Regions from separate parts of the Pseudomonas sp. S9 genome, predicted to be linked through region 1. Evidence: predicted binding sites of a transcription regulator. Region 1 holds the regulator's gene; each other region holds the start of a gene.
What was found. The regulator FliA, encoded in region 1, starts transcription of late flagellar genes. The targets are predictions, from matches to a motif close to CTAAAGTTTNNNNNNNNNNNGCCGNTAA.

Region 1 (8,223 bases):
CGGGCGGCGTCGAGTTGACCGCCGCGCTGGATTACCAGGTTCCTGCGGCGCCCGCGCGCCAGCCGAACCCTGCCTTGGAAACCGAACTGCGCAAAACCCAGTCGAAAATTGCTGCGGCCCATGCTGAGTTGAGCCTGCGCGTCGAGCCTGAGGTGGCCAAGGATCTGCAGCTATTCGCTGAGCTGTCGGAGCAGGTTGAAAGCCCGCTGGATGCTGCCGTACGTGCATCTTCCAAAGCGGCGGCTGCGGCGGTTGATCAAAACACTATCGATGCCATGCGTTCTGAGTTGTCTGGGCTGCGTGAGCTGATCGAAGTCCAGCTCGGCTCGATCGCCTGGGGGCAGATGCAAACCCGTCGGCCCCAGCAAGCCAACCTGTGGCGCCGCCTGCAGCGCATGGGCTTGCCCGCGGATGTCGCCCGGCCCTTGCTGGAGCGCGTTGGCGAAATTGCCGAGCCTCGCCAGGCCTGGCGCATGTTGTTGGCACATATGGCTCACGCGATTCAGGTTCCCAAGCAGGAGCCGCTGGAAGAGGGTGGTGTTATTGCCCTGGTCGGCCCGGCTGGCATGGGCAAGACCACGACCATTGCCAAGCTGGCGGCGCGTTATGTACTGAAGTTCGGCGCGCAGAATATCGCGCTGGTCAGCCTGGATAGCTATCGCATTGGCGCTCAGGAACAACTGAAAACCCTGGGCCGCATTCTCAATGTGCCGGTGACGCTGGTTGATCCCAGTCAATCGTTGACCCAGGTCATCACCCCCTTGATGCGCAAACGTGTGGTTTTGATCGATACTGCAGGCCTGCCAGCCAACGACCCGGCGCTGCGAATGCAGCTTGAAGCCTTGTCGAGCCGCTCGATTAATGCGAAAAACTACCTGGTGATGGCCGCGACCAGTCAGAATCAGGTACTGAAATCGGCTTATCATAGTTATAAGCGCTGTGGGCTTATGGGTTGTATTCTGACTAAACTGGATGAAGCGGCAAGCATGGGTGAGGTTCTGGGGTTGGCGATGAGCCAGCGCCTGCCAGTTGCATATGTGACTGATGGTCCTCGAATTCCTGATGATCTACAGCTGCCGCGCAGTCATCAGTTGGTCAGCCGCGCAGTTGGCCTTCAAGCACAGGAAGAACCTTGCGAAGACACCATGGCTGAAGTCTTTGCGGGTCTTTACCAGCAACCGGCTAGACAGGCGAGTTGATGCGTCACCACATGATCTTTGATACAGCTTGCATGCAAGCTTGTTGTGTTCATCTTAGTCGAAGCTCAATGGACAGGATGCTTCTGACCAACGTGAACAAGGAGCGTAATTAAATGGCTATGCACCCAGTGCAAGTAATTGCAGTTACTGGCGGTAAGGGCGGCGTCGGCAAGACCAACGTGTCCGTCAACCTGGCAATGGCGCTGGCCGAGGAAGGCCGGCGCGTCATGCTGATGGATGCTGACTTGGGGCTGGCGAACATTGATGTGCTGCTGGGGCTTACACCAAAGCGCACGCTGGCAGATGTCATCAGTGGCGAATGCGACATGCGCGATGTGGTCATCCAGGGGCCATGCGGTATTCGCATTGTGCCGGCAGCTTCGGGCACGCAAAGCATGGTTCAGCTATCGCCCATGCAGCATGCCGGCCTGATCCAGGCATTTAGCGACATCAGTGAAAATATTGACGTGTTGATTGTCGATACCGCAGCCGGAATCGGCGACTCGGTTGTCAGTTTCGTACGCGCAGCGCAGGAAGTGCTGGTGGTGGTTTGCGATGAGCCAACGTCTATTACCGATGCCTATGCCCTGATCAAACTGCTTAACCGCGATTACGGCATGAACCGTTTCAGAGTGTTGGCCAATATGGCGCACACCCCGCAAGAAGGGCGAAATCTGTTCGCCAAACTGAGCAAGGTCACCGACCGTTTCCTCGATGTCGCATTGCAATACGTTGGCACCGTGCCTTATGACGAGTCGGTGCGCAAAGCCGTGCAGAAGCAACGTGCAGTTTTTGAAGCATTTCCACGTTCAAAATGCTCCATGGCGTTTCGAGCAATAGCCCAGAAGGTCTGCACCTGGCCTTTACCCGCCAATCCGCGTGGGCATCTGGAGTTTTTTGTCGAGCGTCTGGTGCAACAACCTGCTACTGATACGCCGGCATGACAGCGGCGTCTGGACTCCGAATGTATAGCAAAGCGCAAGGTAAAGACTTGCAACATCAGCTAATCGAACGGTATGCGCCATTGGTCAAGCGGATTGCCTATCACCTTTTGGCGCGCTTGCCTGCGAACGTTCAGGTCGATGATTTGATCCAGGCCGGAATGATCGGCTTGCTTGAGGCTTCGAAAAAATACGATGGCTCCAAAGGCGCCAGTTTCGAGACCTTTGCCGGTATTCGTATCCGTGGCTCAATGCTTGATGAAGTGCGTAAAGGCGATTGGGCACCGCGTTCGGTGCATCGCAATAGCCGCATGGTCAGTGATGCAATTCGATTAATTGAAGCAAAAACAGGTCGTGACGCTAAAGATCACGAAGTTGCGGCCGAACTCCAATTGAGTCTCGAAGATTACTACGGCATTCTTGGCGACACTTTGGGCAGCCGCCTGTTCAGTTTTGACGACCTGCTTGAGGACGGAGAAAATAGCGGCCTGCATGAAGATGTGAGTAGCAGTCAATCAGGCCCATCACGCGAATTCGAGGAAGAGCGCTTTCAAAAAGCGCTTGCCGATGCGATTGGCAACTTGCCGGAGCGCGAGCAATTGGTCATTTCGTTGTATTACGACGAAGAGCTCAACCTCAAGGAAATTGGTGAAGTGCTGGGCGTGAGCGAGTCTCGGGTAAGCCAGTTGCACAGCCAGTGCGCCGCACGTTTGCGTGCGCGCCTGGGCGAGTGGCGAGCTGGATAAATAGTTGGATACTGAAAACCTTGTATAGCGAGGCACGCAGGTGCCTAGCCAGGCCGGTTTCACGATTAGAGGGTGCATTCAGGCTGCTGAGTGCACTGGGGAAGGTACGGAGGTCGACTTGGACAAGAACATGAAAATCCTCATCGTTGATGACTTTTCAACGATGCGCCGCATTATCAAAAACCTCCTGCGTGATCTGGGGTTTACTAACACTGCTGAAGCCGATGATGGCACCACTGCACTGCCAATGCTGCAAAGCGGCAGTTTCGACTTTCTGGTGACTGACTGGAACATGCCGGGAATGACCGGTATTGAGCTGTTGCGCGCAGTGCGTGCGGATGAACGGCTGAAACAACTGCCGGTACTTATGGTGACCGCTGAAGCCAAGCGTGACCAGATCATTGAGGCTGCCCAGGCCGGTGTAAACGGTTACGTGGTGAAGCCTTTCACTGCTCAAGTGCTTAAAGAAAAAATAGAAAAGATATTTGAGCGTGTAAACGGCTGATGTCTGCGCTGAGGTTGTTATGGAACACGATGATTCCCAAGTGGGTGACTTTGAATCGACCCTGAAAAGTAATGCCCACCAATTGCTTGAAAGCCTTGAGCGCGGCAATTTTGGTGATGCTGTCCAGGTTATCAATGAACTGAACAAAGTGCGCGACCGTGGTCTTTATCACGAAGTCGGCAAGCTGACGCGCGAGCTGCACAGCGCAATCGTCAACTTCCAGCTTGACCCGCGCCTGCCCCATGCGACCGAAGTCTCGCAGATTACCGACGCAACCGAACGCCTCAATTACGTGGTGACAATGACCGAGGATGCGGCCAATCGCACCATGGATCTGGTCGAGCAGAGTGCGCCGCTGGTCAATGATATCCGCACCGAGGCGCAGAGCCTGAGTGCCGACTGGGGGCGTTTCATGCGCCGCGAAATGGGCGCCGAAGATTTTCGTGAGCTGGCCAAGCGAGTCGAGTTGTTCCTGGTCAATAGCGAGCGAGACAGTGGCAAGTTGTCAGGGCACTTGAACGATATTCTCCTGGCCCAGGATTACCAGGACCTGACCGGCCAGGTGATCAAGCGCGTCACCCAGTTGGTCACTGAAGTTGAAAGCAATCTGCTCAAGTTGATGCTCATGGCCACCCAGGTTGATCGCTATGCCGGCATCGAACATGACCAGGAGGCATTGCGTGCAGAAAAACAACAAGAAAAAAATCCATCTCAGGGTGAAGGTCCGCAGATTCATGCCGATAAGCTTGATGACGTCGCAGCGAGTCAAGATGACGTCGATGATCTGTTGTCCAGTCTGGGATTTTAGGAGCACGTCCATATGAGCTTCGGCGCCGATGAAGAAATTCTCCAGGATTTCCTGGTAGAGGCCGGCGAGATACTCGAACAATTGTCCGAGCAGTTGGTTGAGCTTGAGAGCCGCCCGGATGATATGAATCTGCTCAATGCGATTTTTCGGGGATTTCACACAGTTAAAGGCGGTGCCGGTTTTCTCCAGCTCAATGAGTTGGTGGAGTGCTGTCATATTGCGGAAAACGTCTTCGATATCTTGCGTAAAGGCGAACGCCGGGTCGATTCGGAGTTGATGGACGTTGTGCTTGAGGCACTGGACGCCGTCAATGGCATGTTCAGTGAAGTACGCGAAGGTGTCACGCCCACTGCCGCGACCCCGGAGCTATTGGCTGCATTGGCCCAGCTGGCTGAGCCAACGCCTGCTGCGGGCGTCGCCAGCCCAGCGCCAGTTGTTGCTGCGCCTGCTACTGCGCCGACTGCGGCAACCTCCAACGATATTACCGACAGCGAATTTGAACAGTTGCTCGACGCCCTTGACGAAACGCCACAGCAGGTCGATGCCCCGGCTGCCAGTGATGAAATCACTGACGATGAATTCGAGTCGCTACTTGATCAATTGCACGGCAAGGGCCAGTTCGCCACAGGCGAGGCTTCAACCGCGCCAGCCAAGGCCGAGGCGGCGGTTCCCGAAGCTCCGGCTGCCGAATCAGCCAGTGATGAAATCACTGACGATGAGTTCGAGGCCTTGCTCGATCAGTTGCATGGCAAAGGCCAGTTCGTAGCGCCCAAGGTGGCTGAGCCTGCCGCAGCTTCTGAGCCAGTGGAAAGCGCCTCCACGCCGGCGGTTGCCAGCGATGAAATCAGCGACGACGAATTTGAAGCCTTGCTTGATGAGCTGCACGGCAAAGGCAAGTTTAGCGAGCCAGTTGCCAAGGTTGTCGGCTCCGACGTACAGCCTGCCCAGGCAACTGCGGCAGTCGCAAAGGTTGCACCAGCCCGAGCTGCGGCAGCTGCGCCGGCTCCTGAAAAGGCGGCTCCAGCCAACGAAGTGGAAACCACGGTTCGGGTTGATACCGCGCGCCTTGATGAAATCATGAACATGGTCGGTGAGCTGGTGCTGGTGCGTAATCGCCTGGTTCGCCTGGGTGCAAGCAGCAACGATGAAGCCATGGGCAAGGCGGTATCGAACCTGGATGTGGTCACTGCTGACTTGCAGACCGCGGTGATGAAAACCCGCATGCAGCCCATCAAGAAAGTATTTGGTCGCTTTCCGCGGCTGGTTCGCGACCTGGCCCGCAACCTGAAAAAAGAAATCAGCCTGGAGTTGATCGGCGAAGAAACCGACCTGGATAAAAACCTGGTCGAGGCCCTGGCCGACCCGCTGGTGCACTTGGTGCGCAATGCGGTTGACCACGGTATCGAGTCGCCCGCTGAGCGCGAGGCGGCAGGCAAGTCGCGTGGTGGCAAGGTGGTGTTGTCGGCCGAACAGGAAGGCGATCATATCCTGTTGATGATCACCGACGACGGCAAGGGCATGGATGCCGACGTATTGCGTGCCAAGGCCGTCGAAAAGGGGTTGTTGGAAAAAGACGCGGCAGACCGGCTCAATGAATTTGAATGCTACAACCTGATCTTTGCGCCCGGTTTCTCGACTAAAACCGAGATATCCGACGTGTCCGGCCGGGGTGTCGGCATGGATGTGGTCAAGACCAAGATTTCCCAGCTCAACGGCACGGTCAACGTGTTCTCGGTCAAGGGCCAGGGCTCGAAGATCGTGATCAAGGTGCCTTTGACCCTGGCGATCATGCCAACCTTGATGGTGATGCTGGCCGACCAGGCCTTTGCTTTTCCGCTGGTCAACGTCAACGAGATCTTCCACCTCGACTTGTCGCGTACCAACATTGTTGATGGCCAGGAAGTGGTCGTGGTGCGGGAGAAGGCTTTGCCATTGTTCTACCTCAAGCGTTGGCTGGTAAAAGGCGCCGCGCATGAAGAACAACACGAAGGTCACGTTGTGATTTTGACTGTCGGCAGCCAGCGCATAGGCTTTGTGGTCGATCAGTTGGTGGGCCAGGAAGAAGTGGTGATCAAGCCGCTTGGCAAGATGCTTCAAGGCACGCCCGGCATGTCGGGTGCGACCATCACGGGGGACGGGCGTATTGCGCTGATTCTCGATGTGCCGAGCATGCTCAAACATTACGCACGCCGCATGTGACTGTCGCCCGCGCAGCCCTGTCTGCGCGGAAAAGGAGCTCTAATGGCTGTAAAAGTATTGGTAGTGGATGACTCCGGTTTTTTTCGCCGTCGAGTCTCTGAAATCCTTTCCTCGGATCCGAATATTCAAGTCATCGGCACGGCAACCAATGGCCGTGAAGCGATCGATCAGGCGCAAAACCTCAAGCCTGATGTGATCACCATGGATTACGAAATGCCGATGATGGATGGCATCACGGCAGTGCGTAATATCATGCAGCGCTGCCCAACACCGGTACTGATGTTTTCCTCGCTGACTCATGAAGGCGCTCGCGTCACGCTCGATGCGCTGGATGCGGGTGCGGTTGATTTTTTGCCAAAGAATTTTGAGGATATCTCGCGCAACCCGGACAAGGTTCGCCAGCTGCTCTGCGAGAAAGTCCACAGCATTGCACGCAGCAACAGGCGCAGCCTCAGCTCGGCACCGCCGGTTTCATCTGGGCAGGCGCCAACCACGGCTACTACAACCGCATTGCCCAGGCGTAGCAGTGCACCGCTGAGCAGCCCGGCACGTCCAGTTGTTGAACCCACACGGCCTTCCGGGTCGCATAGCCATGCAGGTACTGGTGCCGCGCCCAAGCAGCGGGCCTATAAACTGGTTGCGATCGGCACTTCAACCGGTGGTCCGGTGGCGCTGCAGCGCGTGCTCAGCCAGTTGCCTGCCAATTTTCCGGCACCGATCGTCCTGGTCCAGCACATGCCAGCGGCGTTCACCAAGGCTTTTTCCGAGCGGCTGGACAAGCTCTGCCGCATCAGTGTCAAGGAGGCCGAGGACGGCGATTTGCTGCGCCCCGGCCTGGCGTTGCTGGCCCCCGGCGGCAAGCAAATGATGATTGACGCGCGGGGTTCGGTACGGATCCTGCCGGGCGATGAGCGGCTTAACTACAAGCCCTGTGTCGACATTACCTTCGGCTCGGCGGCGCGTACCTATCATGACAAGGTGCTGGCGGTGGTACTCACCGGCATGGGCGCCGATGGCCGTGAAGGTGCGCGCCTGCTCAAGCAGAATGGCAGCCAGGTGTGGGCCCAGGATGAAGCCAGCTGCGTGATTTACGGCATGCCAATGGCAGTGGTCAAGGCCAACCTGACCGATGCCGTCTACCCGCTGGATGATATCGGCCGGCACATTACCCAGGCCTGCATCTAATGGATGTCCTGAGCCTGATTGGCATCATCCTGGCGTTTGTCGCTATTTTGGGCGGCAACTACCTTGAGGGCGGCCATGCCGCCGCGCTGCTCAATGGTCCTGCTGCGCTTATCGTGATTGGCGGAACGCTGGGCGCTGCTTTCTTGCAGGCACCGATGAGTGTCTTCAAACGCTCGCTGGTCATTGTCCGCTGGATCATCTTCCCGCCGCATATCGACTTGGCAGGCGGTATTGATCGCATCGTCAACTGGAGCCTGGTGGCGCGCAAGGAAGGTTTGCTCGGGCTTGAGTCGGTGGCTGACCTGGAGACCGACCCCTATGCCCGCAAAGGCTTGCAGTTGTTGGTCGATGGCGCCGAGCCCGAATCGATCCGCAGTGTGCTCGAGGTGGACCTGTACACCAAGGAAAGCCACGACATCCAGGCGGCCAAGGTATTCGAGAGCATGGGTGGCTATGCCCCGACCATTGGCATCATTGGTGCGGTAATGGGCTTGATCCATGTGATGGGCAACCTGGCCGATCCGAGCATGCTGGGCAGCGGGATCGCCGTCGCCTTCGTCGCGACCATCTATGGCGTGAGCTTTGCCAACCTGCTGCTGTTGCCCATCGGCAACAAGCTCAAAGCAATCGCCCAGCGCCA
Region 2 (8,223 bases), on a different contig from region 1:
AAAGGCCACTATTTGGCCTCTACTAAATGAAAGCCTATTGTGAGCGCCCTAACGGATTCTGACCAGTCTTGCGCTCGATCAAGCCCCTGGAGCGCTGGACCTGGATTATAGGGAAAGCGCTCTAAAGCGCTTTCTTGAGGGTTTTTCGGCCTAGATCGTCCTTGGCATCATGCGCCCGGTCCTTCTTGTCGGAGATACCATCTTTTGCGTCATCGACCTTATCTTTCTTGTCGTCCAGACCCATGCTATCGGAAGCGGCTTCTTTTGCATCACAGCGACCACCAACACCCACGGTGGCTTTCATGGCTGCGCTTTTAGCTGCCTTTTCAGGGGTGCAATCGGGGTCAATAACCCCAGCCTGGAGGTTCAAGCAAAACAGGCCAAGGCTTAGGCCAGCGAGTAATTTGTACATGAGCACTACTCCTTTTAAAGGCGGACAACGCGAAGGTTATCCGCCATGGCTCAAACGCCTGAACCGTCAGAGATGAGCCAACTTTTCACCTGTTCGCGCCAACCAATGACGCATAAAAAAGCCTCATATAGACAAGGCTATATGAGGCTTGATGGACTACTGAAAGCTTAGATCAGTTTGCGACCCTTGTTGGCAGCAATACGCATGCGCAGGGCATTCAACTTGATAAAGCCTGCGGCGTCTTGCTGGTTGTAGGCTCCGCCGTCTTCCTCGAAGGTTGCGATGTTGGCATCAAACAGCGATTCATCCGACTTGCGGCCGACAACGATAACGTTACCCTTGTACAGTTTCATGCGAACCACGCCGTTCACGTTGACCTGCGAGGCATCGATCATCTGCTGCAGCATGGTGCGCTCAGGGCTCCACCAGAAACCGTTGTAGATCAGGCTGGCGTACTTAGGCATCAGCTCATCCTTGAGGTGAGCGACTTCGCGGTCCAGAGTGATCGACTCAATGGCGCGGTGCCCCTTGAGCATGATGGTGCCGCCTGGGGTTTCGTAGCAGCCGCGCGACTTCATGCCGACAAAGCGGTTCTCGACGATGTCGAGGCGACCAATACCGTTCTCGCCACCGATGCGGTTGAGCTCGGTCAGCACAGTTGCAGGCGTCATTTCCTTGCCGTCGATGGCAACGATGTCACCCGCGCGGTAAGTCAGTTCGATGTAGGTTGGGGTGTCCGGCGCCAGCTCTGGCGACTTGGTCCAACGCCACATGTCTTCTTCGTGCTCGGTCCAGGTATCTTCCAGCACGCCGCCTTCATAGGAGATGTGCAGCAAGTTGGCATCCATCGAGTATGGCGATTTCTTCTTGCCGTGGCGCTCGATTGGGATGCCGTGCTTTTCAGCGTAATCCATCAGTTTTTCGCGGGACATCAGGTCCCACTCGCGCCACGGGGCAATCACCTTGACGCCCGGCTTGAGTGCATAGGCGCCCAGTTCGAAACGAACCTGGTCGTTGCCTTTGCCGGTGGCACCATGGGAAATGGCGTCAGCGCCGGTTTCGTTGGCAATTTCGATCAAGCGCTTGGCAATCAGCGGACGCGCGATCGAGGTACCGAGCAGGTACTCGCCTTCGTAAACAGTGTTGGCACGGAACATCGGGAAGACGAAATCGCGAACGAACTCTTCGCGCAGGTCATCAATGTAGATTTCCTTGACGCCCATGGCCTGAGCTTTAGCGCGAGCTGGCTCAACTTCTTCGCCTTGACCGAGGTCAGCAGTGAAGGTCACTACTTCACAGTTGTAAGTATCTTGCAGCCACTTGAGGATCACTGAAGTGTCCAGGCCACCGGAATATGCCAGGACTACCTTGTTTACATCGGCCATGCCATGAACTCCATGGGGTTGTACGGAAAGCCGACCATTCTACTGACCCTGGCGGCCAATTTACAGAGGCGCGACAGCTTAAGACGACGAGGCGACAAATTGTTTAGCCGATGCGACTGCAAAAACCCGGTCAGGAAGTCGCGGCGGGATCGGCTGGCGCTGTAGCTTTTGGCGCCGGAGCCGGCTCATCCGGGGCTTTTTCAACAGCCTGCTCGGGGACTTTATCCAAAGTGATGGACACGCGCCGGTTCTTCGCCCGATTGGCCGGGCTGTTATTGGGCACTATTGGGTAGCGCTCGCCGTGGAAGCGCATGGTGATTTGCTCCGCTGGCACACCGTGCGCTTCCAGGTAGCTCATGACCGCCATTGCCCGGCGCCGCGACAAGTCGCGGTTGGTCAAACGGCTGCCACTGTTATCGGAATGGCCCTCAAGCAGAATTCGATTGACCGCAGGATCCGACTTGAGGAAATCCAGGAGTATCTGCAGCTTGGCCTCGGCCATTGGATTAAGATCGACGCCACCATTGGGAAAGCCAATGCGACTCTGCCTGACCTGATTGAAGTTAACCGGAAGCAGCTTGGCGGTGCAGGCCAGGTAATCGGTGTAGGCCTTCTTGAACTTGACCGGTAGCAGGCGGACTTCAACCCGCTCTCCTCCTTGAATAGCCAGATGCTGCACCAACGGGCTGCGACCATCCAGCAACCCGGCGAGCAAACGTCCGGCTTGGGCCTGGGAACTGTTGAACGGAATATTGCCGTCGCTAACCCCAACCCGACCCAGGTTGATATCCGAGCGTCCCGGCTGCCACGGTGCGGCCGCCGCAAGCAAGGTTGCCGAGCCAGGGCTCAGCCAGCGGCCTTGGGTCTGCAAACGAAAAGTGGCTTGCTCACCAGCCTTCCTGACAAACTCACCGACGCCGAAATCCGTCACGGGCTGCGACAGCCGACACTCGAACTTATCGCCCTCCACTGTCCACTCAACATTCTCCAGACGCGTCTGAAAGCTAATGCCCCATGCAGGCAAACAGGTGCTCAAGCCAATGAGCAAGCACAGTGGGGTCATCGAAAGTTGGCGCACGGTGGGCTCCACACGTAATCACGGGTTTGCCTTTGATATCGGTTGCAGGCGCAAAAACTTAAGTACGCTGGTCGTGGATTTGCGCGTTAAGCGCACGGACGGCGTGCTCTGATGGGGGTTTTCCGGTAGGATTCGAGCCACGTTTTACCCGCCTGGAAGCCTCCATGATCGACCGTCTTACTCTGCTGCGTCCCGATGACTGGCATATTCACCTGCGCGACGGAGCTGTTCTGCCGCACACAGTGGCTGACGTTGCGCGTACTTTTAGCCGTGCCATCATCATGCCCAACCTGGTTCCGCCAGTACGCAACACCAGCGAAGCCGGTGCCTATCGCCAGCGCATACTCAGCGCCCGTCCGGAAGGCAGCCAGTTCGAACCGTTGATGGTGCTGTACCTCACCGACCAGACCAGCCCTGAAGATGTTCGCAGCGCCAAGGCCTCGGGCTTTGTCCATGCTGCCAAACTGTACCCAGCCGGCGCGACCACCAACTCCGATTCCGGCGTGACCAGTATCGACAATATATTCGCCACCCTGGAAGCCATGGCCGAAGTCGGCTTGCCGCTCTTGGTTCATGGAGAGGTGACCCGCAGTGACATCGATATCTTCGACCGCGAAAAACAGTTTATCGATGAGCACCTTGGTCGAGTGGTCGAGCGCTTCCCAACCTTGAAAGTCGTTTTCGAACACATCACCACCCGTGATGCCGTGGAGTTCGTCAAGGCCGCACCTGCCAACGTAGGCGCAACCATTACCGCTCACCACCTGCTATACAACCGCAATCACATGCTGGTCGGCGGTATTCGCCCGCACTTCTATTGCCTGCCGATCCTCAAGCGCAATGTGCATCAGGAAGCCTTGCTTGATGTCGCCACCAGCGATAATCGCAAGTTCTTCCTCGGCACCGACTCGGCGCCGCACGCCTTGCACGCCAAGGAATCAGCCTGTGGTTGCGCCGGCTGCTACACAGCCTTCGCCGCTATAGAGTTGTATGCCGAAGCTTTCGAGCAGCGCAATGCCCTGGACAAACTCGAAGCCTTCGCCAGCCTCAACGGCCCCGACTTCTATGGCCTGGCGCGCAATACCGAGACCATTACCCTGGTCCGTGACGACTGGGACGTACCGGCCAGCCTGCCTTTCGGTGAGCAAACTGTTACTCCACTGCGTGCTGGTGAAACCCTGCGCTGGCGCCTGCTGGAGCAAACTCAATGAGTGAAGATCAGTACGAAGAAGAACTGGAGGGCAACGCGCCCTCAGGCCCGCGCCACCCAATGGCGGCGCGTTTTCGCGGCTATCTGCCGGTGGTGGTAGATGTCGAAACCGGCGGTTTCAACAGTGCCACCGACGCGCTGCTGGAAATCGCCGCAACCACAGTAGGGATCGATGAACAGGGTTTTCTGTACCCCGACCACACCCACTTCTTCCGTGTAGAACCCTTTGCGGGGGCGAACATCGAACAGGCGGCGCTGGAGTTCACCGGCATCAAGCTTGATCATCCGCTGCGCATGGCGGTGAGCGAGGAACATGCCCTGACTGAAATCTTCCGTGGCCTGCGCAAGTCGCTGAAAGCCAATGGATGCAAACGCGCCATTCTGGTTGGGCACAACAGCAGCTTTGACCTTGGTTTTCTTAATGCGGCGGTTGCCCGTACCGGCATCAAGCGCAACCCCTTCCATCCATTCTCAAGCTTCGACACCGCAACCCTGGCTGGCTTGGCCTATGGCCAAACCGTTCTGGCCAAAGCCTGCCAGGCGGCGAGCATCGAGTTTGATGGTCGTGAAGCACATTCGGCACGTTACGACACCGAAAAGACAGCCGAGCTGTTCTGCGGCATCGTCAACCGCTGGAAAGAGATGGGTGGCTGGGAAGACTTCGACGACTGAAGCCCTTGCACGGGCGATGCTGAACTCATGAACAACGCATAAAAAAACCGGCCATAAGCCGGTTTTTTTATGCGCCAGGTAACGCTCAGGTGAGCAGCGCCCACCTGAAGGCAAACCCTTACAGGTTGGCAGCGTTCTCGGACAGGTAGGCAGCAACACCGTCTGGCGATGCAGTCATGCCTTTGTCGCCTTTCTTCCAGTTTGCCGGGCAAACTTCGCCGTGCTCTTCGGTGAACTGCAGGGCATCAACCAGACGCAGCAGCTCGTCCATGTTACGGCCCAGCGGCAGGTCGTTCACGATCTGCGAGCGAACAACACCGTTGAGGTCGATCAGGAAAGCGCCACGGAAAGCCACGCCGCCTTCAGACTCAACGTCGTAGGCTTTGCAGATGTCGTGGTTGATGTCAGCTGCCAAGGTGTACTTGACCTGGCCAATGCCGCCCTTGTCTACCGGGGTGTTGCGCCATGCGTTGTGGGTGAAGTGGGAGTCGATGGAAACACCGATCACTTCAACGTTACGCGCCTGGAACTCAGGAATACGGTGATCCAGAGCGATCAGCTCCGAAGGGCATACGAAGGTGAAGTCCAGCGGGTAGAAAAATACCAGGCCATATTTGCCTTTGATCGCAGAGGACAGGCTGAAGCTGTCAACGATTTCGCCTGTACCCAATACAGCTGCGACGTCGAAATCAGGGGCTTTCTTACCTACGAGTACGCTCATTCGATATCTCCTAAAAAGTTTTGAGTAGTGCGAGTAGCCTAGCGCTATAACACGACAACGCAATGACGCTCCCCGCACTGACTGGGCCCACCATCATACACTTCGATTTTAGGCCTCGCCCACCGCTTTTTGACCTTGGGTCCTGCAAGGCAACTCAGCCAGGGGATAACCGTTCATCAGGGTTTTTCGATTTATCCAACATACGCTGCGGATGGCTTTGACAAGCATTCTCATTAACATTAGTATCCATCGCAACGAAACAGTCTTTGAGCAGTGAGTCTTAACTATGTATGTCTGCCTCTGCGAAGGTGTCACTGACGGCCAGATCCGCGATGCAATCTACGAAGGTTGCTGCAGCTACCGTGAAGTCCGTGAAGCAACAGGCGTTGCCAGCCAATGCGGAAAATGCGCCTGCCTGGCCAAATCGGTTGTCCGCGAGACCCTGACCGAGGTCCATGCCAACCAGGGCGCCCTCGCCTATCAGGCCAATTTTGTAGCTGCTTGATATTTTTTATCGCAGCTAAAACCAGACCTATCCAAAGCCGGATTTAAGATCCGGCTTTTTTATGCCCAAAATTCAATGACTTAATACTTAGATGCAGAACTTAAACATTCGTATTAAGTTTAAATTTAACTTATCTATCAAACACTTAGGTTTGACAGTAGTAGTTTATGCGCTCAAAATTTGCTTCACATATTTTTTCGGCACAGGGCAGGCACGCAAATGAAAGGCGACAAGAAAGTCATCCAGCATCTGAACAAGATCCTCGGTAACGAGCTGGTCGCGATCAACCAATACTTCCTGCATGCCCGCATGTACGAAGACTGGGGCCTGAAAAAACTCGGCGAGCACGAGTACCACGAATCGATCGACGAAATGAAACACGCTGACAAATTGATCAAGCGTATTCTTTTCCTCGAAGGCCTGCCCAACCTGCAAGACCTTGGCAAAATTCTCATTGGTGAAAATACCAAGGAAATGCTTGAGTGCGATCTGAAGATCGAACACAAAGCGCACACCGACCTGAAAGCCGCGATTGCCTACTGCGAGAGCGTTGGCGACTTTGCCAGCCGTGAATTGCTGGAAGATATTCTGTGCTCCGAGGAAGAGCACATCGACTGGCTCGAAACCCAACTCAGCCTGCTCGAGGCCATTGGCCTGCAAAACTACCTGCAGTCGCAAATGGACGAATGATCCTGTTGCTTGAATCAAAAAAACGGCAGCCCCGGGCTGCCGTTTTTTTATGCCTCCAATAACGAGCTAGCGATAGCCCTCTTCAACCAAAGCTTCCTCAGAAACCCTGCGCACCTGCTGATCTTCCTCGGTGAGCCGGGTTTTCTTCCAGTCGCCTCTGGCAAACCAGCACAATGAAATAATCGCGATCAGCACATTGGTGACCGGAAATGACCACCACAAGCCAGCAGCACCCAACTGCGTGTGCTTGGCCAATACATAGGCCAGCGGGAATTGCAGCATCCACTGTGCAACCAGCGCGATAACCATCGCACTGAGCATGTTACCCGAGGCCCTGAATGCAGAAACGATGCACAGTTGAATACCAATGCAGCCCCAGGCCAACGCCATGATGCGAATGAAATCCGTGCCCTGATTGATCACCACGGCCTCGCCCGGCACAAAGAACGCCACCAGGTGTGGGGCAATCGCATACACCAGCAAACCCACGACAGTCAGGCCAACAAAGCCATACAAGGCCCCTAGCTGGGTGATTTTCGAGGCGCGGTTGATATTGCCTGCGCCTATGTTCTGGCCGACCAGGGTCGAGACGGCCATTGAAATGCCCATCGCGGGAATGGTGATGACTTGCAGAATATTGGCGCCAATACCGTAGGCGGCGATTGTGCCGGTATCGAAACTGGCTACCAGAAAAGACATGACGATCAGCCCCAGGCCTCGAGTAGAGAGTTCAACCGAACCTGGGAAACCAAGAAAGAACGCTTTGCGGATATAGCCCAGGTCCGGCTTGAACCCTGCCCACTTGACTTGAATCCCGTGGCGCCCGCGCAAAAACACCCACATCCCCAAGCTGGCCGCTATTGCTTGAGTCACCAAAGTCGCCATGGCCGCGCCCGTGACACCAAAACCCGGTACGGGCCCCCAACCGAAAATAAACAACGGGTCGAGGCCGAAGTTGAGCAACACCGTTGCCAGCACAATCAGCAAAGGCACTCGCGTTTGCCCGACACCGCGCATCAGGGACTGGAACATGAAGAAGATAAATACAAAGATCACGCCAACAAATGACACACGCATGTATCCCAGGGCGCTGTCATACACATTTGCCTCGACGCCGAGCAACTTGAGCAGATATGGGGACAAGATATAACCAAGGGTGCCCAGAACCACTGAACTGATCATCACCATCAGCATGGTCTGCGCAGCCACATGATTAACCATGTCCGGGCGTCCAGACCCCATGTACTGGGCAGTCAGTGTAGCGCCGGCCATTGCCAGCCCTGCTCCCAGCGCTATCACCAGAAATGTGACAGGCGTGCTGACAGCTACCGCCGCCACGGCCGACGCCCCCAGGCGACCAACCCAATAGGTGTCGGTCAGTTGATAACCGGCCTGCAACAAGTTGGCGATAATGATCGGCACCGCCAGCGACAGCAGCGCCCTGGCAATGGAACCATTGAGAAACTGATGCTGACGCTGGCTACTGCTACTCATCTCATATCCCTGTTTTGCCTGGCGAGCGACTGCGATAGAGACCCTATGGAACCTGA
Region 3 (8,223 bases), on a different contig from region 1:
AGCGTGGCGGGCCATCGAGCTGGGTGGCAATTGCGAAAAAGCTTTCGGGGTCGTTACCGTCCTCGATATTGACCAGCGTGCTCCATTGCTCAAGCGCTTCGGCGACACGGGCAATCGAACTCTGGCGCATCTGGTTACAGCGCGAGCAGCCGATCAATGCCGCGAAGATATAGTTTTGCTCGACGCTCAAGCCTTGGCTGCGGCGGGCCAAAGGATCACGCACCACGATGTTTTTCAAGCCGCGCTGCTTGGCTATCAAATACAGCTGATGCAACTCAAACCACAACCCTTCTGGAACGGGGCAATACAACTGGCTGGCTCGCACCAGTGGACCGCAAAGACTGTGGATCGCACGTTGCAGGGCGATTGTCAGCAGTTGCTTCGACTCTTTGGTGGTTTTGATGACGTTACGCGAGATAACCAGCTTGTAGCCGTTTGCCAGATGGTTCTGCAGGGCCTGGCAAAGGTTGGCAACCTTGCGCGGGCGCTCGTCAAGGACGATGGCCTGATTGAGGAAGTGCTTTTCCAGATGCTGACAGACATAGTGCACTTCCGGGCGCAACAACTCCAAAAGCTGCAAGCGATTGTCGGAAGGGGTCAGTAGTTGGTTGATCTCGACCAGAGCCTGGTAAAGCTGGCGAGCTGTCTCGCCAATATTGGCTTTGGGCAGGTGGGCTATCCAGCGTTTGAGGTCACGCGGCGTAGAGTCACAGAACGACAGGCTCTGGTTTTTCGGCGTCGAAACGCGAAGCAAGAGGTGAGGTGCTTGTGTCTCAGTCAAACCTGAATACTCCATGCCGGCAAAGGGCCAACATTCTAGTGGTCATACTAGAAACTCTAGCATCATCCCTGTGTGACACTGGATAAAAAGCTCGCCGTAGGTAGCTGAGTCACAAAGCTATTGCTCCAGTTCATTATGACTCAGTCCTGCCCGGAATCCCTGATCGAGCGATTTTGCAACTCTACACTATTGGGTGTCGTGCGGTGTCTATGCGTCAGCCTTCAGCGCTTTGGAACCCATGAGTTGACCCATCTGGACGCTGCTGCCTGCGGTCAGGGCCTCGCTCCATTTAACCTGCTCGGGGCCAAACAATACAACGGCGGTCGAACCTAGTTTGAAGCGGCCCATTTCGGCGCCTTTTTCAAGATGGATTGGCGCGCGTGCAGCTTCATCGTAGGCAAAGGTTTTCAGCTCGCGCTTAGGCGGTGTGACCAGGCCAGCCCAGACGGTTTCGACCGAGGCAACTATCATTGCACCAACCAGCACCACGGCCATCGGGCCACGCTCGGTGTCGAACAGGCAAACCACGCGTTCGTTACGGGCGAATAACTCAGGCACGTTCTCAGCTGTGGCCTGGTTGACCGAGAACAGGCGACCTGGCACATAGATCATCTGTTTGAGTGTGCCGGACAGCGGCATGTGCACGCGATGATAGTCTTTGGGCGAGAGATAAACCGTTGCAAACTCACCGCCCATGAACGGGCTTGCCAGCTGGGTATCGCCGCCCAGCAATTCGACCACGCTGAAATTGTGCCCCTTGGCCTGGAATATCCGGCCGTGCTCGATTTTGCCAAGTTGGCTGATGGCGCCGTCTGCCGGGCAGAGCACTGCGTCATCGCTGAGGTCGAGTGGGCGTGCGTCGTTTTTGAGGGCACGGGTGAAGAATGCATTGAAATGCTCGAAAGCTGTTGGGTCTTCGACCTGCGCCTGGCTCATGTCGACGTTGTAGCGCTTGATGAACCAGTTGATCAGGCGATTTTTGAACCAGGCCGTGCGGCACTCAGCAGCGTAGCCGATCAGCCGCGACAACAAATGATGTGGCAGCAAATATTGGCTGATGATGAATAGGCGTTGTTTCATTGCAATTCCTTAGAGGCTTTCTTGATTGTGCAGTGCGGCGATGTTGCAGGCACTGCACTGGCTAATGCGTGTGCAAGCGATTGCTCAGCATTCTACCGGGGTATCGGGGTGGTTGCCCCATTCGCCCCAGGAACCGGCGTAGGCTTTGACATTGGGATAGCCCAGGGCTTTTGCCGCCAGGTAGGTAAACCCCGAACGATGGTGCGTCTGGCAATGGGTAATCACTTCTTTGTCGGGCGTGATACCGAGATTGTGCAGCACCTCGGCCATATCCTGGCGAATGCGCAGCGAGCGGGCCGGGTCCATGCCTGCGGTCCACTCAAAGTTAATGGCCCCAGGAATATGGCCGCCTTTGGCTGCCAGCACTTTCTCGCCACTGTATTCACTCGGGCCGCGCGCATCCCAAATTGCCAGGTCGCTGGCGCGGAGCCGGCTTTGCAGGTATTCGCGGCTGGCGACCGGGCTGTCATCGAGCTGCAGTTCGACCTTGGCGCTGTGCAGGGCTGGCTGGGCGACGCTGACTTCGCGGTGTTCCGCGAGCCAGGCGAGCAAGCCGCCATCAAGGTAGTGATAGTTTTTGTGTCCAATGATGTCGAGTAACCAGATGAAGCGTCCGGCCCAGCCACCGCCCTCGTCGTCATACACCACATAAACGGCATTGGGATTATGCCCAAGCTCGGTAAACATCTGCTCCAGGTTTTCATGGGTGGGCAGTAGGCCGGGCGCTGGTGGCAGGCCCAGTTGTGTACGCTTCGGATCGACAAAGTAGGCGCCTGGAATGTGCCCGGATGCGTAGCGCGCGGCACTGGTGAGATCGACCAGTATCAGTTCGGGGGCATCAAGGCGGCTGGCCAGCTCGGCAGGCTCAATAACCAGTGGGAGTTCAGCGAAGGCGGACATGCCGGACCTCAGTAAATAGGTTGCTGATGGGTTGATGGGCGCCATTGTAGCGGAAAGGCTGGATAAGCTTCGAACAACTGCTGTACGAGAGACGGCCTGTCGCGGTACGAGCATGATCTCAAGGGCTTGTCAGATTGTGTCCTCGGCATTTTGCTGTTCGCTCAGCGTCCGCGATTGGCAAAGTTGCTGATTGCACGCTCAATGCATTGGCTGGTTTTGGCGAAGAGCTGCAGGCGGCTTTCATCAAAGGCTGCGCCGCCGCAATCAGTGATCGCAATCATCACCACACGGCCATTGGCGCCCAGTGACCTGAGCAACAAATGTTCGCCAGTAAACAGCTCCTTGAGCGCACCGGGCAGGCGGGCAGAGAATTGCGCCATGTTTTCAGGCGTCAGGCGAAGCTGTCCGGGTTTGCTCAGCAGGGTACGAATCACCTGGCTGTGTTGTGGGTCAAGACTCAGACCGTTGGCTGCTTGATTGAGGCCGATGGGGTGTTGCGCGACCAGCTTGCTTTGCGTGCGATCCGCCAGGAGCAACAAGACGCGCTGCATGCCGCAGGCATGCAAGGCGCGGCTGGCGCAGGAAGTGAGTTGCAACACATTGTTAAACGCGCTTGGCTCGCTCAGCAGTTGCTGGCAAAGCTGGCGCCAGTCGTCCTTGTCGATGATCCCGGCTGGTGGCGGCTTGGCTGGCTGCAGGTGGCTGACATGCCAAGGCCAGAGCATTGCTTGCGCGGGATGCCAAAGGCCGTTGGTCACCAGTTTGCGCGCACTGATTGCGGCTTGTTGGTGGACCCACTGTTGCAGGTCTGCAACCGGAACTTGCAGGTACAAACCGGTAAGCTGCTGCCAGCGCAGGCTGTGCGGGCCATCCCAGGCGTGGTGCGCTGAAAGTGCCAGGCCGTTGGCCAGGAGAATGCAGTTGGCAGGCTGGCCAAACCAGCGCTGCAGGTCGGGGTCGGCATCCAGGCATTGCTGTTGGTGCAACGGGTGCTCATTGTCACGAGCAATCAGCAGGGCTTTGGCCAGAAAGCGACGGTCATTGAGCAGCAGCCGGTAGCTGTAGCAGATCCATTCGGGCAGCTTCCAGCGTTCGGCCAGGGCCAGGCAAAGCTGGAGTAGGGGCACGCCGAGCATGTCGATTTCGACCTTTTGCGCGGGTTCGGCCTTGACCAGCACGCGTTGCTCCCAGGTATCGAGCAAGTCGGGGTAGGCCGATACCAGTGCCCAGGCTGGGGCAAGAAACAACAGGCTGCCCCAGTGAATTTCCTGCCACAGCCGGGCCAGGCGGCTGGAGAACAGGCCATTTGCCTGCTGCGATGCATGTTGGCTAATCAATTGAATCTGGCGCAATGCGAGCGGTATTTCTTCGCTACTCAGGGCCGGTAGGCGTTCAAGCAGGGTTTGCGTGCGCTGCAGTCCAAGCCTGTTGAGTGCGTTTTCGAGGCTTTCAGCCGGTTCGCCCAGGCTGTTTTCCGAGGCATTGGCTTCGCGCAGTACGCTGATTGCCAAGGCGGGGCTGCTTTGAATTAATTCTGCTATCTCGCGCAGGGAGCGGCGACTGTCAGTCAGCGCTGCCAGGACTTTTTGTCGGCTTTCGATCTGTACGGGCAGTGGCTGTTTATCCAACAGCTCCAGCCATGCTTTCAATGTGCGCGGTCTAGCAATTTGATTGGGCATCGGGTGGGCCAAACTGGCTTTTATTATTAACTGACTATAGTCTCGCGCAAATCTTCCGATATAGAGAAGGGCTGTTTTAATTATTCCGGGTAACAGGCTGAAAAAACCAGGCGCGCCAAGGGTTGCGTTATCGGTTGAGCCTGGCACCGTGTTTGCTCGTGGCAGGTTGGCTCTTTCGGTCGTTCCCTTACTTCAAGGTCAGATAAGTTTTTAAATTATGGCAAAAATCATCGGCATCATAGTGGTGTTCGCCAGCGTCCTGGGTGGTTTCATCATGTCTGGCGGCCATGTCATGGCATTGGTGCATCCTTTCGAGGTGCTGATTATCGGGGGCGCGGCTTTGGGGGCATTCCTCCAGGCGAACCCTGGCAGCACCTTTATGCATGTGTTCAAGAAATCGTTGAAGATGTTCAGCTCGCGCTTCACTCACGCCTACTACCTGGATGTGCTGAAGCTGATCTACGAAATTCTTAACAAGAGCCGGCGTGAAGGCATGATGGCCATTGAGGCCGATCTTGAAGACCCGGCGGCGAGTCCCATCTTCAGCAAGTACCCGGCGATCCTCAAGGACGAACGGATGACTTCGTACATCTGTGACTACCTGCGCATCATGTCGTCCGGCAACATGGCCCCCCATGAGCTTGAAGGCCTGTTCGACATGGAAATCGCCAGTCTCAAGGAAGAGCTTGAGCATCCCAGCCATGCTGTTGCGAAGATTGCCGATGGCTTGCCGGCAATGGGTATCGTCGCCGCCGTATTGGGGATCGTGATTACCATGTCGGTTCTGGCCGAAGCCAATAATGCCGAGATTGGTGAAAAGGTCGGTACCGCACTGGCAGGTACCTTCATGGGGATCTTGGCCTCCTATGGTTTTTTTGGCCCCTTGGCCAGTTCCCTTGAGCATGACGCCAAGGAAGAGGTCAATGTCTACGAGGCGATCAAGGCGGGTTTGGTCGCATCTTCCTCGGGGATGCCACCGTCACTGGCTGTCGAGTTCGCACGTAAAGTCTTGTATCCGGCGCACCGCCCAAGCTTTATCGAGCTTGAACAGGCAATGCGCGGGAACTAAAGGCTGAATCATGGAGAATAATCAGCCAATCATTGTAAAACGCGTCAAGAAAGTCGTTGGCGGCGGGCATGGTGGTGCCTGGAAAATTGCCTTTGCCGACTTCGCAATCGCGATGATGGCGTTCTTTATGGTCATGTGGCTGATGTCGTCGGCCACGCCTGAACAGAAAAAATTGATTTCCGGCTACTTTCAGGACCCGATCGGCTTTACTGAAAGCGCCAGCCCTTATGTGATTGATCTGGGCGGTTCGCCAACCCCTTCACCCGACCGAACATTGAATCCCGAGATTCAGCCCCAGGAGTCGGAAAGTGCCACCGATGTGCAGCCGGGAGATGCCGACTCCAGCTCGGTTGATCCGCAAAAGGCCGAAAGCATTGCCGAGCAAATGGAGCGCGAGCGCCTGGAGCTTTTGCTGCAGGAACTGCAGAACAAGGTCAACGAAGATCCGCAATTGCGTAATTTCAAGGATCAGATTCTCTTTGAAATCACCCAGGATGGCTTGCGTATCCAGATCATGGATGCTGAAAATCGGCCCATGTTCGCCATCGGTAGTGCACGCCTGCAGCCTTATTTCGAGGATATCCTGCTGGCGCTGACCGACACCATCAACGCGGTGCCGAAAAAAATCAGCATCAGCGGCCATACCGATGCCAAGCCCTTTGCTGGCACTGGCGGTTTTGGCAACTGGGAGTTGTCGGCCAATCGCGCCAACGCGGCGCGTCGGGTGTTGGTCGAGGGTGGTTATGACGCCGATAAAGTGGCGCGGGTGGTGGGCTATGCGTCTTCGGCGTTGTTCGACCGGGAGGACCCCTTTAATCCGGTCAACCGGCGTATCGACATAGTCGTATTGACCAAGCGGGCGCAGCGCGCCATCGATGGCGCCCAGGGTTCGGGGGAAGCGGCTGAGCCTGGGGCTTCAGCCAAGCCGGACGCCCCGGCCCCGGCGGCGCCAGATATCTTGCCATCTGAAGAGATCAAGCAGCGCTTGAATATCTTTGAAGACGGAACGCTCAAGGTCGATAAGCCCGAGCTCTAGGCATAGGCATCAGCGCTGCCGGCCCTTTTCCTTAATACTCGTCTTCAGGCAGGCTGGCCAGGATATGCCGGTAGCTGGCCATGCGTTGTGGCTGGATACGGCCTTCTTCAAGGGCCTTGAGTAGTGCGCAGCCTGGCTCGCGATCATGCTTGCAGTCGCGAAAGCGGCAGTGGCCGAGCAGTTCGTGGAACTCGATAAACCCGGCTTCAACGTCATCACGGCTGACATGGACCAGGCCAAATTCGCGAATTCCGGGCGAGTCGATCAATTCGCCGCCACCCGGGAAGTGGAACAGGCGCGCCGTGGTTGTGGTGTGAGTGCCTTTTCCGGTCAGCTCGGACAAAGGGCCGACGCGGGTTTCCACCTCGGGCAGCAAGCTGTTGACCAGCGACGACTTGCCAACCCCTGATTGGCCAACGAACACACTGACATGGCCGTCAAGCTGCTGCATGAGCTGCTCCATGCCGTCGCCCTGATGGGCCGAGACCTCAAGCAGTGGATAACCTAGCTGGCGATAGACCGCGAGCATGGCATTGAGTGCGACAGCGTTTTGCTCATCGATCAGGTCTGCCTTGTTGAGCAATAGCAAGGGGCGGATGCCTGCATGCTCGGCGGCGACCAGGTAGCGGTCGATCAGGTTGGCATGGGGTTCCGGCAGCGGCGCAAAGACAATGACGATCAGGTCAACGTTTGCTGCCACCGGTTTAAGTTGGCCACGGGGGTCAGGGCGGCACAGCTCTGTGTTGCGCGGCAGTTGCGCAACAATTACGCCAATCCCCTGATTGCCTGGGCGCCAGACTACACGATCACCAGTGACCATGGTTGGCAGGTTGGCGCGCAGGTGGCAGCGGAAGAACTGCCCAGCCATTTCCCCTTCGAGCGCTTCGACCTCGACTTGAACGCCAAAGTGGGCGATCACCAGCCCGGTTTGCTCTGGGCCAAGGTCGCCGCCTTCCAGCGTTTGCAGTGCTTGTGATTCGCGCTTGGCGGCGCGGGCAGCACGCTCGCCCTGGATTTTTTCGATGCGCCAGTTTTGCCGGCGATTGAGTTGGCGTTTGGCCATGGAGTTTCCGAAGGTTTGGTACTTAAGGGTGGCAGAGTTACAGCCGTTTATTTTGCTTGCGATTCTACCACGCGCGGCGCCAAAGACTGCGGCTGCGACTAAACTGCGAAGCGCATCGGCCTGGACAGGCAGGCAATGAAATCCTGATGCTGCACTATTGAGGGGGCGTTTTGATGGGGTGGGTTGAGGGGCTGCGCGGATTGGCTCAGCGTTATCCGGCATTGGTGGCGCTGCTTGCACAGTTGACGGCGACCGCATTGCTGACGGTCATTGTGCTGTTTGCCAATTACATTGCGCACTGGCGCTTTGCCTGGCTGACAGCGGGCCTGCTGCAAGGTTTGATGGCGGCAAGCATTGGCCGCTGGCTGGGCTTGTCGCGTTGGTGGTGGTGGCTGAACCTGGCGTTCGTACCTGCGTTGTTGGCCTTTGGCGGCGCGCCGTTGCCGTCCTGGCTGTTCCTGCTGGTGTTTTTTATTTTGCTGTTGCTCAACTGGAACAGTTTCAGTGAACGGGTGCCGCTGTACCTCACGGGTGCGCAGGGCACGCAGTTGCTGGCCGATATCCTCGCCCGGCAACCTGCGCCGCTGCGTTTTGTCGATTTGGGATGCGGTCCCG

Region 2: the regulator FliA is predicted to act here: its motif matches at 2,911-2,938, upstream of PSES9_RS0104330 (flagellar protein MotY).
Region 3: the regulator FliA is predicted to act here: its motif matches at 4,475-4,502, upstream of motA (flagellar motor stator protein MotA).

The regions. Positions count from the first base shown of each region.
Region 1 covers NZ_AFFX01000001.1:47,908-56,130, forward strand. Annotated here, with positions in the region: gene flhF (flagellar biosynthesis protein FlhF) at 1-1,199, shown strand, start outside; gene fleN (flagellar synthesis regulator FleN) at 1,313-2,143, shown strand; gene fliA (RNA polymerase sigma factor FliA) at 2,140-2,886, shown strand; gene PSES9_RS0100270 (chemotaxis response regulator CheY) at 3,017-3,391, shown strand; gene PSES9_RS0100275 (protein phosphatase CheZ) at 3,411-4,199, shown strand; gene PSES9_RS0100280 (chemotaxis protein CheA) at 4,212-6,398, shown strand; gene PSES9_RS0100285 (protein-glutamate methylesterase/protein-glutamine glutaminase) at 6,441-7,583, shown strand; gene PSES9_RS0100290 (flagellar motor protein) at 7,583-8,223, shown strand, end outside.
Region 2 covers NZ_AFFX01000002.1:115,941-124,163, reverse strand. Annotated here, with positions in the region: gene PSES9_RS22965 (hypothetical protein) at 122-412, opposite strand; gene PSES9_RS0104335 (argininosuccinate synthase) at 580-1,797, opposite strand; gene PSES9_RS0104330 (flagellar protein MotY) at 1,928-2,860, opposite strand; gene pyrC (dihydroorotase) at 3,040-4,086, shown strand; gene rnt (ribonuclease T) at 4,083-4,757, shown strand; gene PSES9_RS0104315 (peroxiredoxin) at 4,876-5,478, opposite strand; gene PSES9_RS0104310 (bacterioferritin-associated ferredoxin) at 5,765-5,983, shown strand; gene bfr (bacterioferritin) at 6,203-6,673, shown strand; gene PSES9_RS0104300 (MATE family efflux transporter) at 6,740-8,167, opposite strand.
Region 3 covers NZ_AFFX01000008.1:3,146-11,368, reverse strand. Annotated here, with positions in the region: partial or broken gene PSES9_RS23740 (molecular chaperone) at 1-796, opposite strand, end outside; gene asd (archaetidylserine decarboxylase) at 989-1,867, opposite strand; gene PSES9_RS0115365 (rhodanese-like domain-containing protein) at 1,946-2,761, opposite strand; gene PSES9_RS0115360 (HDOD domain-containing protein) at 2,923-4,440, opposite strand; gene motA (flagellar motor stator protein MotA) at 4,658-5,509, shown strand; gene motB (flagellar motor protein MotB) at 5,520-6,545, shown strand; gene rsgA (small ribosomal subunit biogenesis GTPase RsgA) at 6,577-7,608, opposite strand; gene PSES9_RS0115340 (class I SAM-dependent methyltransferase) at 7,782-8,223, shown strand, end outside.